2 regions of the Staphylococcus capitis subsp. capitis genome follow, and region 2 is predicted to be linked to the other one. Evidence: predicted binding sites of a transcription regulator. Region 2 holds the regulator's gene; the other holds the start of a gene.
What was found. Region 2 encodes CtsR, which represses protease genes until heat stress. Its sites were predicted from a motif close to ATGGTCAATAAAGGTCAAACA; they were not measured.
Positions count from the first base shown of each region.

Region 1: a site for CtsR is predicted at 3,796-3,816, ahead of clpB (ATP-dependent chaperone ClpB). Genes of this name have one in related genera too.

Region 1 covers NZ_CP145263.1:1,802,223-1,810,030, forward strand. Annotated here, with positions in the region: gene V6C74_RS08920 (YjzD family protein) at 90-284, shown strand; gene V6C74_RS08925 (YbhB/YbcL family Raf kinase inhibitor-like protein) at 416-931, opposite strand; gene clpB (ATP-dependent chaperone ClpB) at 1,137-3,749, opposite strand; gene V6C74_RS08935 (acyltransferase family protein) at 3,986-5,806, opposite strand; gene V6C74_RS08940 (metal-sulfur cluster assembly factor) at 6,268-6,576, opposite strand; gene V6C74_RS08945 (Cof-type HAD-IIB family hydrolase) at 6,689-7,510, shown strand; gene V6C74_RS08950 (CoA-disulfide reductase) at 7,589-7,808, shown strand, end outside.
Region 2 covers NZ_CP145263.1:2,249,543-2,257,350, reverse strand. Annotated here, with positions in the region: gene V6C74_RS11260 (PLP-dependent aminotransferase family protein) at 1-7, opposite strand, end outside; gene pdxS (pyridoxal 5'-phosphate synthase lyase subunit PdxS) at 103-990, shown strand; gene pdxT (pyridoxal 5'-phosphate synthase glutaminase subunit PdxT) at 994-1,554, shown strand; gene V6C74_RS11245 (NupC/NupG family nucleoside CNT transporter) at 1,687-2,898, opposite strand; gene V6C74_RS11240 (CtsR family transcriptional regulator) at 3,053-3,514, shown strand; gene V6C74_RS11235 (UvrB/UvrC motif-containing protein) at 3,534-4,097, shown strand; gene V6C74_RS11230 (protein arginine kinase) at 4,090-5,094, shown strand; gene V6C74_RS11225 (ATP-dependent Clp protease ATP-binding subunit) at 5,109-7,562, shown strand.

The DNA.
Region 1 (7,808 bases), 450 kb from region 2:
ATAGGAGTTAATCCTTGATTACTACTATACAAACTTAGATATTTCACTTAAAATAGAGTTATCGATTTTATAAGCGGAGGTTATAAGCAATGAAATACCTCATGACATTTATTTGGGCAGTATTATTGCTTGAAATGGTTAACTTCGTATTGAATAGCCTTAACAGCGGTCCAGCGCTAAATGTAATTAATCCAATCATTATGGCTGTTGTATTTACAATTTTTATCGCTATTTTAGGTGCGGTTATGGAACCAAACAAAGGTTCAGATCAATACGATTCATAGCATAATGTATAAAAAGACGAGTTACTTTGACATATACTGTCATAAGTAACTCGTCTTTTTTTAAATTCTATTTTATTTTTACTAATATGGCTTAATAAACCATTCACATAATATCTAGATTTGATAGTTGATTAAACTTTTCTACCTATTAAATTAATTTTTGCTTTATCTAATAATTTAGAATCAACTTGGTGCAATAATTCATTTAGATAGAAAGTATTTTTCAAATTTAGCTTTTCACTTAAAGCATAAACTATAAGTTCATAGTAATGATTTTTATCTGGAGGCGTCGGTCCTACATAATGATTTTCAATCTCTGAAAAATCTTCAGCTAATAAACCTGTTGCAAAGCTGTTCTTACCTTGTACAAAGTCACCTTTAATTCTAGAAAAGTTTTCAACAATATCGATTGTATCGCTATTGACACTCACGTTAGCCACGACCCAGTGAATCCATGGGAAACCACATACTGGAACAGCATCATAATCAATTAAAGTCCAAGCAATATATTGTGTACCTGGTGGCAAGTCTACTACATTAAATGGAAATGATTTAATAGGATTATTGTTAATTAAGTCAACCGGTTGTGCACCTGCAGCATAGTCATAAGGTATAATGTTGTTGTTAAAATTAGTGTTGATTTTCATGTTGTCTTCTCCTTAGTAATAAAATTATTATTGAATAAATTACAAATATTATCTATATACATATTACAACTTATAAAATGTAAAATTTAGATTAAAAAAGGTGAACTAAACAAATAATTTATAAAGAAAGCGCAATAAAAAAATAAATCCAAGAAAGTGATTTGAACACACTTTCTTGGATCTTTATTTGATTCATTCTATTTCATTAAATATTTTCTGCTTTTTCAACGTCAAATTGTAATTCTTTGTCAGAATTTAAATCGACTTTAATTGTTGTACCTTCAGGTAGACTTTCTTTAATCATCATGCGTGCAAGTGGTGTTTCAATTTGTCTTTGAACGAAACGTTTTAATGGTCTAGCACCGAATTGTGGTTCATATGCTTCTTCACCTAACCATTTTTTAGCTTCATCAGACACTTCAATTGTAATACGTTGGTCCATTAAACGGATATTTAATTGAGTTAAAATTTTATCTATAATCATACTCATATCACTCACAGATAATGGTTTGAATAATACAATATCATCCATACGATTCAAAATTTCTGGTTTGAAGTAAGCATGTAAACTATCCATTACCGCTTTTTCAGTACTTTCGCTAATTTCTCCAGCGTCTTTCACATTTTCGAGTAACACTTGTGATCCAATGTTACTTGTCATAATGATGATTGTATTTTTGAAATCAACACTACGCCCTTTAGAATCAGTTAAACGACCTTCATCTAAAATTTGAAGTAGTACATTAAAGACATCACTATGCGCTTTTTCTACTTCATCTAATAAAATAACTGAATATGGGTTACGTCTTACCGCTTCAGTTAATTGTCCTCCTTCATCATGACCTACGTATCCTGGAGGTGCACCAATTAGACGAGAGACTGCATGTTTTTCCATGTATTCGCTCATATCAATACGAATCATGTGTTTTTCTGAATCAAATAATGATGCTGCAAGAGATTTGGCTAATTCAGTTTTACCAACACCAGTTGGTCCTAAGAATAAGAAACTACCGATTGGTCTGTTAGGATCTTTGATACCTGCACGAGCTCTAACTACAGCATCAGATACTAAATCGACAGCTTTATCTTGTCCTACAACACGTTCATGCAAGATATCACTTAAGCTAAGAAGTTTTTCACGTTCAGTTTCAACAAGTTTAGATACTGGGATACCTGTCCACTGGCTTACAATATCGCCAATTTCTTCATCTGATACGACTTCACGAATCATTCTCTCGCTATCCTCACCTGTTTCGTCTTGATAAGCCTCTTCGAATTCTTTTAATTCTTTTTCTAATTGAGGAATTGTACCATATTGAAGTTCCGCAGCTTTCTCAAGGTCACCTTTAGTTTGAGCATCTTCTAATGCTTGTCGACTACGGTCTAATTCTGCACGTTTTTCTTGTACTTTTGCAATTTTTTCTTTTTCTTGTTCTACACGAGACTGTAAAGAAGCTTGTTTTTCTTTTTCATTAGACAACTCTTCTTGTAACTCTTCTAAACGGTGTTTACTTGCATTGTCAGATTCGTTTTTTAAAGCACTTTCTTCAATTTCTAATTGCATTACACGACGGTTGACTTGGTCTAATTCAGTTGGATTAGAGCCCATTTCAGTACGGATTGTCGCACAAGCTTGATCGACTAAGTCGATAGCTTTATCTGGCAAGAATCTATCTGTTATATATCTATCGGATAATTCTGCAGCTGCAACTAGAGCACGGTCTTGAATACGAACACCATGATAAACTTCATAACGTTCTTTTAAACCACGTAAAATGGAAATTGTATCTTCAACATCTGGTTCGCTGACACCTACTTTTTGGAATCGACGTTCTAAGGCAGAATCTTTTTCAATATATTCTCGATATTCATTAAGTGTTGTCGCACCAATACAATGCAATTCACCACGTGCTAACATAGGTTTAAGCATATTTCCGGCATCCATAGCACCGTCAGTTTTGCCAGCGCCTACTAACATGTGTATCTCGTCAATAAAGAGAATAATTCGACCTTCTGATTCTTTTACTTCTTTAAGCACAGCTTTAAGTCGTTCTTCGAATTCACCTCTAAATTTCGCACCGGCTACCAATGCACTTAAATCTAATTCGAAAATTGTTTTATCTAACAATGATTCAGGAACGTCTTTTTTAACTATACGTTGTGCTAGACCTTCAACTATAGCTGTTTTACCTACCCCAGGTTCACCAATAAGTACCGGATTGTTTTTTGTTTTACGACTTAAAATACGGATAGAATTACGTATTTCTTCATCTCTGCCAATAACAGGATCCATTTTTCCTTGACGAACTTCTTCCACTAAGTCACGACCATATTTTTCTAAAGCTTCGTAATTTACTTCAGGATTTTGAGATGTCACATGATTTCCCCCTCTAATTTTAGTAATGATTTCTTTAATAACTTCACTTTTATTTCCGACATATTGTTGAGTCGTTTCATCAATATCCATTGCTGCACGCAATAAATGTTCCATAGAAATAAATTCATCATCATATTCTTTCATATAAGTTTCAGCTTTATTTAGTAAATCATTAGCTTTCTGACTTATATATTGACCATATTGAACATTATCACCTTGCACTGATGGATAATTTTTTAATTTGTTTTCATAAGCTTTTGTAAGTTGCTCAATATCTATATTTGCTCTTTCTAATACACTTTTAAATAAACTTTCATTCTCTTCTAAAGCAGCTTTTAATAAAGCTTCGATTTCAATATTTTGTAACTGATATTCTTTGCTTGATTCAACGGCTTTCTGTAAAGCTCCTTGAACAGCATATGTCATTTGATTAATATCCAATTGTTTTCACCTCTATCATTTAGAGTAGGTCAAAAATAAGGTTTTGACTTTGACTTTCTTTGACCTTAATTATATTATAGACCCTCTTTACTTTATATTCAATCATTTACACTTACTTTTTGACCTTTTTCTATAATTCTCAAAGTACACAATCATATCTTTCATCATCATTTTTATACCACAAAAAGAAACTAGCCTAACGTAATAAATACGTCAAACTAGTTCCTTTTTTAAAGCTATTTCTTTTTCATATTTTTTAGAATTTCATCAGTGAGTGCTTCAACACCGCTATTTCCAAGGTGAATACCATCAGGAGCGAAATACTCTGTATGTCCCTCTGAACGTTTATACCAATCAACAAGTTTCACATTTTTATGCTTTTTAGCAGCGTCAGCCATTAGTTCATTAACATGACCTTCATAGGATCGAGGTACTCTTGTATTCACGAGATAAACTTGAGCTTTACCAAACTTGTCAATTAAATTATCTAATTGATCTTCAGTAAAATCTCCATTAGTACCTAATTCAAGAACAACTTGATCTGAAGGCTGATTATAATGTTTATAATTGCTATCTGCTAAAGGTAATGCTTGGTATAAATTTCTTCCTACTTTACCATCAATATTTGCTTTAGGGACTCTGGATTTAAATTGTTCACCTATATCTACCATTACTGAGTCGCCAATTAATAATGGTTTAATATTAGAATAGACTTCATCCTCTTTGCCCTCTTCAGTTTTTCCGTCATCAGTTAGTTTAATGTCATCTATAGGCAACATATGGATAAGATATTTATCATTTTCACTAGTGTTAAATGTTTGTGCTTTATCAGTTATATTATCTTTACCTAATTTATCAAACGCACCTGCAAGTACTAAAACAAATGGCAATGCTAATACAATAGTAGCGATTGTTCTAATAAATTGAGGCTTGAAACGTTTGTTAATCGCAAAAGCTTTAAAACCTTGCTTTCTGAATGGCGTCTCTACATATCGATAAGATAACTCTGCTAAAGCTATCGTTAAAATGATATCAAATAGATATACATAGAACGGTATTTGACCATCAATATAGTGACTATGAATAAAACTTATTACTGCAAAATGCCATAAGTACAAGCTATATGAGCGTTTGCCAATATACACTAAAACTGGATTCCCTAATACTTTAGAGACTAATGTTGCAGGGTGGACTACACTAGCTATAATAAGCAAGGTCATTGTTGAAATTAGATAAAATCCACCGTTGTAAATCCAATCACTCTCGTCTTTAACGGTAAAGAATAAAACAAATAAAAATATTAAACCTACTATTCCAGCAGTATCAATTGTAGCTCTTAATGTCTTAGGTGGTTGAGCCTTGAGTTTAAATGGTGGCCACATAAATGCTAGAAGTACACCTAATAAAAGTGTTTGTAATCTTGTATCCGTTCCAAAATAGACACGTGAGTGATTCATATGTGGTTGCGAAATGATTACCATTAATAAAAGTGATACTAATGATATAATCCAAAATAATAATGCCACATTTCTGTATTTCTTAATCGTAAGCAGTAATAATATTAATATCGCTGGAAAGAACAAATAGAATTGTTCTTCTATAGCCAACGACCACAGATGTTTTAATGGCATAAATGAAAATTGTTCAAAGTAATTAACATCTTTAGCAATAAACCACCAGTTCGAAACATAGAATATTGCCGCAACAATATCATGTTTAACTCTTACAATATTATCTGGTTCAAATATAAGGGTTGCAAGTCCTACAATTATTAGTAATGCCAAAACTGCGGGTAACAATCTTTTTATACGTCTAATCCAGAAATTTTTAAGATTAATTATACCTGTTTCTTCATATTCTTTTAATAACAAACTGGTTATTAAATAACCGGAAATTACGAAGAACGTGTCCACTCCTAAAAAACCGCCAGTAAGCCATTTTTTATTTAAGTGATATATTATAATTCCAATAACAGCAATTGCTCGCAAACCATCAAGTCCAGGCATATAACGCATTTTTTTACCGCGTTGATGACCTTTCTTTAATTCTTTTTCCATTGTTAACATTCTTTCCCTATAAGTAGTTAATTTGTTAGACAGATAAATTGAGTTTTCAACAATTTCCCATAATAAAACAAATGCTTTTCAGTTCATCTAATACACTTCTTATTCAGTTTTCCCTACATATTAAATATTGAAAATTAATGTTTCATTCTCGTTAACTTAATAAATTTATGTCAAATCCTTCATATTTTTATTAAACATACACCTTTTAAAGTGTAAATTTCAACTCTTTTATGTAAGAATTTTCATTTCCCGAAATGTAGTAAGTCTTATGTATTGTAATATACTTGTAACATTAATTCAATTTAAATAGCATTTTCAATTTATTAAAAATTTCTTAACTCACTTTAAGCTTAAATTGCTCTATCATAAAAGTTTTCTATGTTTAAACAAAAAAAGAATAGCTACACACATTTTCAAAGTGAAATGTGTAACTATTCCTAGTCTTTTATCAATTATCCAACTCCGAGAGCGATCTTAGCATAACGAGACATCATGTCTTTGTTCCAAGGCGGATTCCAAACAATGTTTACTTCTGTTTCAGAAATCTCAGGAATTTCTGCTAATACTCCTTTAATCTGTTCAATAATTTGTGGTCCTAAAGGACAGCCCATAGAAGTTAAAGTCATCTCAACTGTACATAGACCTTCATCGTCTACATCAACTTTATATACTAAACCTAAATTGACAATATCAATGCCTAATTCAGGGTCAATTACCATTTCAAGAGCCCCTAGGATACTATCTTTTAATGCTTCCTCCATTAGTATCACCTCTTTAAAATTATCTTTATACTAATATATCAAATATCCGACAAAACGCCAATAAAATGCTATGATACTGATACATGAACAATCGATATACAAGGAGTTTTATATGCAACCTTATTTAATTTGTCTAGATTTAGATGGAACGTTATTAAATGACAACAAAGAAATCTCATCTTATACAAAACAAGTTTTAACAGAACTACAACAACGCGGTCACCATATAATGATTGCCACTGGTCGTCCATATAGAGCAAGTCAAATCTATTATCATGAATTAAATATGGACACACCGGTTGTCAATTTCAATGGTGCATACGTACATCATCCTAAAGATAAAGATTTTACTACTATTCATGAAGTTTTAGATGTAGAGATTTCCAAAAATATTATCACTGCTCTTCAACAATCTCATGTTACAAATATCATTGCTGAAGTAAAAGATTATGTTTTTATTAATAATCATGATCCGCGACTATTTGAAGGGTTCTCAATGGGTAATCCTAGAATACAAACAGGTAATTTATTAGAACAATTAACAGAACCCCCAACTTCTTTACTTGTTGAAGCAGAAGAAGATAACATCCCTAAAATAAAAGATATGTTAACTCATTTCTATGCTGAGAATATTGAACATCGTCGTTGGGGTGCACCATTCCCCGTTATAGAAATCGTTAAGCGTGGTATTAATAAAGCACGAGGTATTGAACATGTAAAACAATACCTTAATGTTGCGGACGAACAAGTCATTGCTTTTGGTGATGAAGATAATGATATCGAAATGATTAAATATGCCTCACATGGTATTGCAATGAATAATGGTTTACAGGAATTAAAAGATGTTGCAAATGATACCACATATAGTAATAACGAAGATGGCATAGGTCGCTATTTAAATGAGTTCTTTGATTTGAATATTCGCTATTATTAATATAGATAAGTATTAAAGGGGATGACATAAATCATGTATCCCTTTTGTTTTTAAATTTTTTTAAAAGGAGTTCACATTTTGAATAAAATAGTCATCATCGGTGCTGTTGCAGGTGGTGCAACTTGTGCTAGTCAGATTCGCCGTTTAGATAAAGAAAGCGAGATTATTGTTTTTGAAAAAGATAGAGATATGAGCTTTGCAAACTGTGCCCTACCATATTATATTGGTGAGCTAGTTACTGAGAGAGAAAAAGTATTAGCTTATACACCTGAATCATTTTATGATAAAAAGCAGATTA
Region 2 (7,808 bases):
ATTTCATAAATCTGACCCCTATTATTATGGATAAATTGAACCTTTTTAAATATCAGTTTATCTCTTAAAATGAATTTAATCAATAAGTAAAGGGGTAATAACATGTCAAAAATCGTAGGCTCAGAAAGAGTAAAAAGAGGAATGGCTGAAATGCAAAAAGGTGGCGTTATTATGGACGTCGTAAATGCAGAACAAGCTAAAATTGCTGAAGAAGCTGGTGCTGTTGCAGTAATGGCTTTAGAACGCGTTCCATCAGACATCCGAGCAGCAGGTGGCGTGGCACGTATGGCTAATCCTAAAATTGTAGAGGAAGTAATGAATGCTGTGTCTATACCTGTTATGGCTAAAGCCCGTATAGGACATATTACTGAAGCTAGAGTATTAGAATCAATGGGTGTTGATTATATCGATGAATCTGAAGTATTAACTCCAGCTGATGAAGAGTATCACTTAAGAAAAGATCAATTTACAGTGCCTTTCGTTTGTGGTTGCCGTAATTTAGGTGAAGCTGCACGACGTATTGGAGAAGGTGCTGCAATGTTACGTACGAAAGGTGAACCTGGAACAGGCAATATCGTAGAAGCTGTACGTCACATGAGACGCGTTAATGCTGAAGTTAGTCGTCTAACAGTAATGAATGATGATGAAATTATGACTTTCGCTAAAGATTTAGGAGCACCTTTTGAAGTATTAAAACAAATTAAAGATAATGGACGTTTACCAGTAGTAAACTTTGCAGCAGGTGGCGTAGCAACACCTCAAGATGCTGCTTTAATGATGGAATTAGGTGCTGATGGTGTATTTGTTGGTTCTGGTATTTTTAAATCAGAAGATCCTGAAAAATTTGCTAAAGCAATTGTTCAAGCAACGACTCACTATCAAGATTATGAATTAATTGGAAAATTGGCTAGTGAACTTGGTACAGCGATGAAAGGTTTAGATATCAACCAAATTTCTTTAGAAGAACGTATGCAAGAGCGTGGATGGTAATTTATGAAAATAGGTGTATTAGCATTACAAGGTGCAGTTCGTGAACACATTCGTCACATAGAATTAAGTGGTCATGAAGGTGTTGCAGTAAAAAGAGTTGAACAACTTGAAGATATTGCTGGTTTGATTTTGCCAGGTGGTGAATCTACAACACTAAGAAGATTAATGGACTTATATGGCTTTAAGGAAGCGTTACAGCAATCTGATTTACCAATGTTTGGAACATGTGCGGGATTAATCGTACTTGCAAAAGATGTTGAAGGTGAATCTGGCTATTTGAAAAAGTTGGATATTACAGTCGAACGTAATTCATTTGGTCGTCAAGTTGATAGTTTTGAATCGGAACTTAATATAAAAGGTGTTGCTGAAGATATTGAAGGTGTATTCATACGCGCACCACATATTGCTCAAGTTGAGAAAGGTGTAGACATTCTTAGCCGAGTAGGAGATAAGATTGTTGCGGTTAAACAAGGTAAATATCTTGGTGTCTCTTTCCATCCTGAACTCACCGACGATTATCGTGTAACTGAGTACTTCATTAACCATATGATAAAGCATAATTAATTAATCTTTTGATAAACGGTCATCTTAAAGGTGGCCGTTTTTAATTTTTCGGAAAATGAATTTCAAAAGCAAATGTAAGCTCATAAAATAAAAAACGCAAGAGCAACTTTCCTAAGTTACTCTCGCGTTTGATTAAATAAAGAATCCTGCAATTGCTGCAGAAATAAATGATACTAATGTTGCACCGAACAATAGTTTTAATCCAAATCGTGCTACAATATCACCTTTTTTATCATTTAGTGATTTAATCGCACCTGAAATAATACCTATTGAACTGAAATTAGCAAATGATACTAAGAATACTGAAGTGACACCTTTAGCATGCTCAGATAAACCATGTGTTTTACCGAGTGCTTGCATAGCAACGAATTCATTTGATAATAATTTTGTCGCCATAATTGAACCTGACTGCACAGCATCATGCCAAGGAACACCAGTTAGGAATGCGAAAGGTGCAAAGACAAAACCGATTAACGTTTGGAAATTCCAATCCAATGTTCCACCTGATAATAGACTAAAGATTCCACTTACTACACCATTAAGTAAAGCAATAAGAGCAATATAACCAATTAACATTGCACCGACAATCACTGCTACTTTGAAACCATCTAAAATATATTCACCAAGCATTTCGAAGAATGATTGATTTTTAGTTTCACTTTCATCGACTAATAATTTATCATCTTCTTCATTCACTTTATACGGATTGATAATAGACGCGATGATGAAACCACCAAATAAGTTAAGTACCACAGCTGTTACAACATATTTAGGTTCTATTAATGTGAAGTAGGCTCCAATAATTGAAGCAGATACTGTCGACATTGCAGATGCAGTTAATGTATACAAACGTTGTTTAGGTATGTATGGCAATTGTTGTTTTAATGAGATAAATACCTCTGATTGTCCTAAAATTGCTGCTGCTACAGCATTGTAAGATTCTAAACGTCCCATGCCATTAATTTTAGAAATTAAGAAACCTAAAATGTTAATTATAAGCGGTAAAATTCTTGTATATTGTAAAATACCGATAAGCGCTGAGATAAACACGATAGGTAACAATACATTAAAGAAGAATGGAGGGTTTTTTGGATCTAATTTAAAACCACCGAATACGAAATTGACACCCTCAGCAGCTTGCTTTAATAAATAACTGAAACCATACGAAATACCACCAATAACTGTGATACCTATATTTGTTTTTAATAAAATAAATGCAAATATCAATTGAATTACTAAGAGTAATCCGACATATTTCCAACGGATATTTTTTCTATCTGAACTAAATAAAAATGCGAGTGCTAAAAAGAATATAATTCCTATAATCCCAATCAAAATATGCATGTTTTTCATTCCTTTAAATTTTTCTATTCTCTATCATACAATAAAATGAACGCGCTAACATCATAAAATTTAAATTTTAAAAATCAAATTGGTTGAAAAAGGTCAAAGGTGGTCATATAATAAAGTCAAAGAAGGTCAAAAAGAGGTGATATCCATGCATAACATGTCTGACATCATAGAACAATACATTAAACATTTATTCGAGGAAACAAATGAAGATGTGGTCGAAATACAACGCGCTAATATTGCACAACGCTTCGATTGTGTTCCTTCTCAATTAAATTATGTTATTAAAACACGCTTCACAAATGAACATGGTTATGAAATAGAAAGTAAACGGGGTGGCGGAGGCTACATCCGAATCACTAAAATTGAAAATAAAGATGCATCAGGTTATATTAATCACTTACTTCAATTGATAGGGCCTTCTATTTCTCAACAACAAGCGTATTATGTTATAGATGGTTTACTAGATAAAGGTCTAATTAACCAAAGAGAAGCTAAAATGATACAAGCAGTTATAGATAGAGAGACATTAAAAATGGATGTGGTCGCACGAGATATTATACGCGCTAATATTTTAAAACGATTACTTCCAGTTATAAACTATTATTAATGAAGTGAGGTGTCTGAACGTGCTTTGTGAAAACTGTCATTTAAATGAAGCAGAAGTAAAATTAACAGTTAAAAGTAAAGACGGTACTCACGAAAAATGGGTATGCTCAATATGTGCTCAAGGTGATAATCCATGGCAACAATCTCATGAGGATACTTCTTACCATGTGCATCAGGATGATATAGAGGAAGCTTTTGTAGTTAAACAGATTTTACAACATCTTGCTACGAAACATGGTATTAATTTTCAAGAAATGGCATTCAAAGAGGAAAAGCAATGCCCAACATGTCAAATGACTTTAAAAGATATTGCGCACGTTGGTAAATTCGGTTGCGCGAATTGTTACGCAACTTTTAAAGAAGACATTATCGATATTGTTAGACGTGTACAGGGAGGCCAATTTGAACATGTAGGTAAAACGCCTCAATCTTCATATAAGAAACTTGCAATTAAAAAGCAAATCGAAGAAAAAACAAAATATCTAAACAAATTAATTGAAGAACAAAATTTCGAGGAAGCGGCTGTTGTACGTGATGAAATTAAAGCATTAAAAGATGAGAGTGAGGTGTCTCGTAATGAGTGACATTCATACTAATATAAGTGAATGGATGAAGATGACAGAAGAGGCACCTGTAGTTATTTCTTCTCGTATTAGATTAGCAAGAAATCTAGAAAATCACGTCCATCCTTTGATGTTTCCTTCTGAACAAGAGGGTTTTCGAGTTATCAACGAAGTTCAAGATGCGCTTCCAAACTTAAAGTTACAACGTTTAGACACTATGGATCAACAAAGTAAAATGAAATTAGTTGCGAAACATCTTGTCAGTCCAGAACTTATCAAACAGCCAGCATCCGCGGTGCTGTTAAATGAAGATGAATCCTTAAGTGTAATGATTAACGAAGAAGATCATATTCGAATTCAAGCGTTAGGAACAGATTTATCGTTGCGTGAATTATATCAAAGGGCTTCAAATATTGATGATGAGTTGGATAGTGATTTAGATATAAGTTATGACGAACACTTAGGTTATTTAACAACGTGTCCAACTAATATAGGCACTGGAATGCGCGCAAGTGTCATGCTACATTTACCAGGACTTTCTATTATGAAGAGAATGAATCGTATCGCTCAAACGATTAATCGTTTTGGATTTACGATTCGAGGTATTTATGGAGAAGGTTCACAAGTATATGGACATATTTATCAAGTTTCAAACCAACTTACTTTAGGGAAAACTGAATCCGATATCATTGATAACTTAACTGAAGTAGTTAATCAAATTATCAATGAGGAAAAACAAATCAGAGAAAGACTTGATAAACATAATCCTGTAGAGACACTTGATAGAGTTTATCGCTCACTAGGGATTTTACAAAATAGTAGAATCATATCAATGGAAGAAGCATCATTTCGCTTGAGTGAAGTTAAGCTTGGCATTGATTTAAACTATATTTCGCTTGAAGATTTTAAATTTAATGAATTAATGGTAGCTATTCAATCGCCATTTTTAATAGATGAAGATGATGATAAAACAGTAAATGAAAAAAGAGCTGATTTATTAAGGAAACATATAAAATAGGAGGTATTTTATATATGCTATTTGGTAGATTAACAGAACGTGCACAACGCGTACTAGCGCACGCACAAGAAGAAGCAATTCGCTTGAACCATTCAAATATTGGAACGGAACATCTTTTATTAGGTTTAATGAAAGAACCTGAAGGTATCGCTGCCAAAGTGTTAGAAAGCTTTAATATCACTGAAGATAAAGTTATTGAAGAAGTTGAAAAGTTAATTGGCCATGGTCAAGAACAAATGGGCACTTTACATTACACACCTAGAGCTAAAAAAGTTATTGAGCTTTCAATGGATGAAGCGAGAAAACTACATCATAACTTCGTGGGAACAGAACATATTCTTCTAGGCTTAATCCGTGAAAATGAAGGTGTCGCAGCACGTGTCTTTGCCAATTTAGATTTAAATATTACAAAAGCACGCGCGCAAGTAGTAAAAGCTTTAGGTAGTCCAGAAATGAGTAATAAAAATGCTCAAGCAAATAAATCAAATAACACTCCAACATTAGATAGTTTAGCTAGAGACTTAACAGTTATTGCTAAAGATGGCACTTTAGATCCTGTAGTTGGAAGAGATAAAGAAATTACTCGTGTGATTGAAGTGCTCAGCCGTCGTACTAAAAATAACCCAGTACTTATCGGTGAGCCTGGTGTGGGTAAAACTGCTATAGCTGAAGGTTTAGCACAAGCAATCGTTAATAATGAAGTCCCAGAAACTCTAAAAGATAAACGCGTGATGTCACTCGATATGGGAACTGTCGTTGCTGGTACAAAATACCGCGGTGAATTTGAAGAACGCTTGAAAAAAGTAATGGAAGAAATTCATCAAGCAGGTAACGTCATTTTATTTATAGATGAGTTACACACATTAGTTGGTGCTGGAGGTGCGGAAGGTGCAATTGACGCTTCTAATATTCTTAAACCTGCATTAGCTAGAGGAGAGTTACAATGTATTGGTGCTACAACATTAGATGAATATCGTAAAAATATTGAGAAAGACGCTGCGTTAGAACGTCGTTTCCAACCTGTTCAAGTTGATGAACCAACAGTTGAAGATACGATTGAAATCTTAAAAGGATTACGTGATCGCTATGAAGCTCATCATAGAATTAATATATCTGATGAGGCTTTAGAAGCTGCGGCAAAATTAAGTAATCGTTATGTATCAGATCGTTTCTTACCAGACAAAGCGATCGACCTTATTGATGAAGCAAGTTCTAAGGTTAGACTGAAAAGTCATACAACTCCTAATAATTTAAAAGAGATTGAACAAGAAATTGAAAATGTAAAAAATGAAAAAGATGCTGCCGTTCATGCACAGGAATTTGAAAATGCAGCAAACTTAAGAGACAAACAATCTAAGCTTGAAAAACAATATGAAGAAGCTAAAAACGAATGGAAAAACTCTCAAGGTGGTGTAAGTACAGCTTTATCTGAAGAAGATATTGCTGAAGTTATCGCAGGATGGACAGGTATTCCATTAACTAAAATTAATGAAACTGAATCAGGTCGCTTACTCAATCTTGAAGATACACTTCATAATCGAGTTATCGGTCAAAATGACGCTGTTAATTCAATTAGTAAAGCTGTAAGACGTGCTCGCGCTGGATTAAAAGATCCTAAACGTCCAATCGGTAGCTTTATCTTCTTAGGTCCTACAGGTGTAGGTAAAACAGAATTAGCTCGTGCATTAGCTGAATCTATGTTTGGTGAAGATGATGCTATGATTCGTGTTGATATGAGTGAATTTATGGAGAAACACGCTGTGAGTCGTTTAGTTGGAGCACCTCCGGGCTACGTAGGTCATGATGATGGTGGTCAATTAACTGAAAAAGTTAGACGCAAACCTTACTCAGTTATTTTATTTGATGAAATTGAAAAAGCCCATCCTGACGTATTTAATATCTTGCTACAAGTATTAGACGATGGTCATCTAACTGATACAAAAGGTCGTACTGTAGATTTCCGTAACACAATCATTATTATGACATCAAATGTTGGTGCGCAAGAATTACAAGACCAACGATTTGCAGGATTTGGCGGTGCTTCAGAGGGCAACGACTACGAAACAATTCGCAAAACAATGATGAAAGAACTCAAAAATTCATTCCGTCCTGAATTCTTAAACCGTGTGGATGATATCATCGTATTCCATAAACTATCTAAAGAAGAATTGAAAGAAATTGTTACTATGATGGTTAAGAAACTTACTGATCGATTATCTGAACAAAACATCAATATTTCTGTAACTGATAAAGCTAAAGAAAAAATCGCAGAAGAAGGTTACGATCCAGAATACGGTGCTAGACCATTAATTAGAGCCATCCAAAAAACTGTAGAAGATAATCTTAGTGAATTAATTTTAGATGGTAATCAAATTGAAGGTAAAGAAGTCACAATCGATCATGATGGCGATGAATTCAAATATGACATCCATGAAAAGTCAGATGATAAAGAAACCACTGAAGCTTAATTGATTATTACTAATATATTGAATAACTAAAGTAATGTTTGCTATTTGCATCATTAATAAATGACATCTCTCACTGTTTGGGAGATGTCATTTTTTTACATATTTTTCAATTTGTTTAAAACTGATGATGGGATATTCATTTTCCGGAAAATAAATGACAATACACTAGCGATTATACAAAATTGCAGAAATTAAAATAGACAAAAATAAAATTATTTATAAAAAATCATAGTTTAATAACCACAT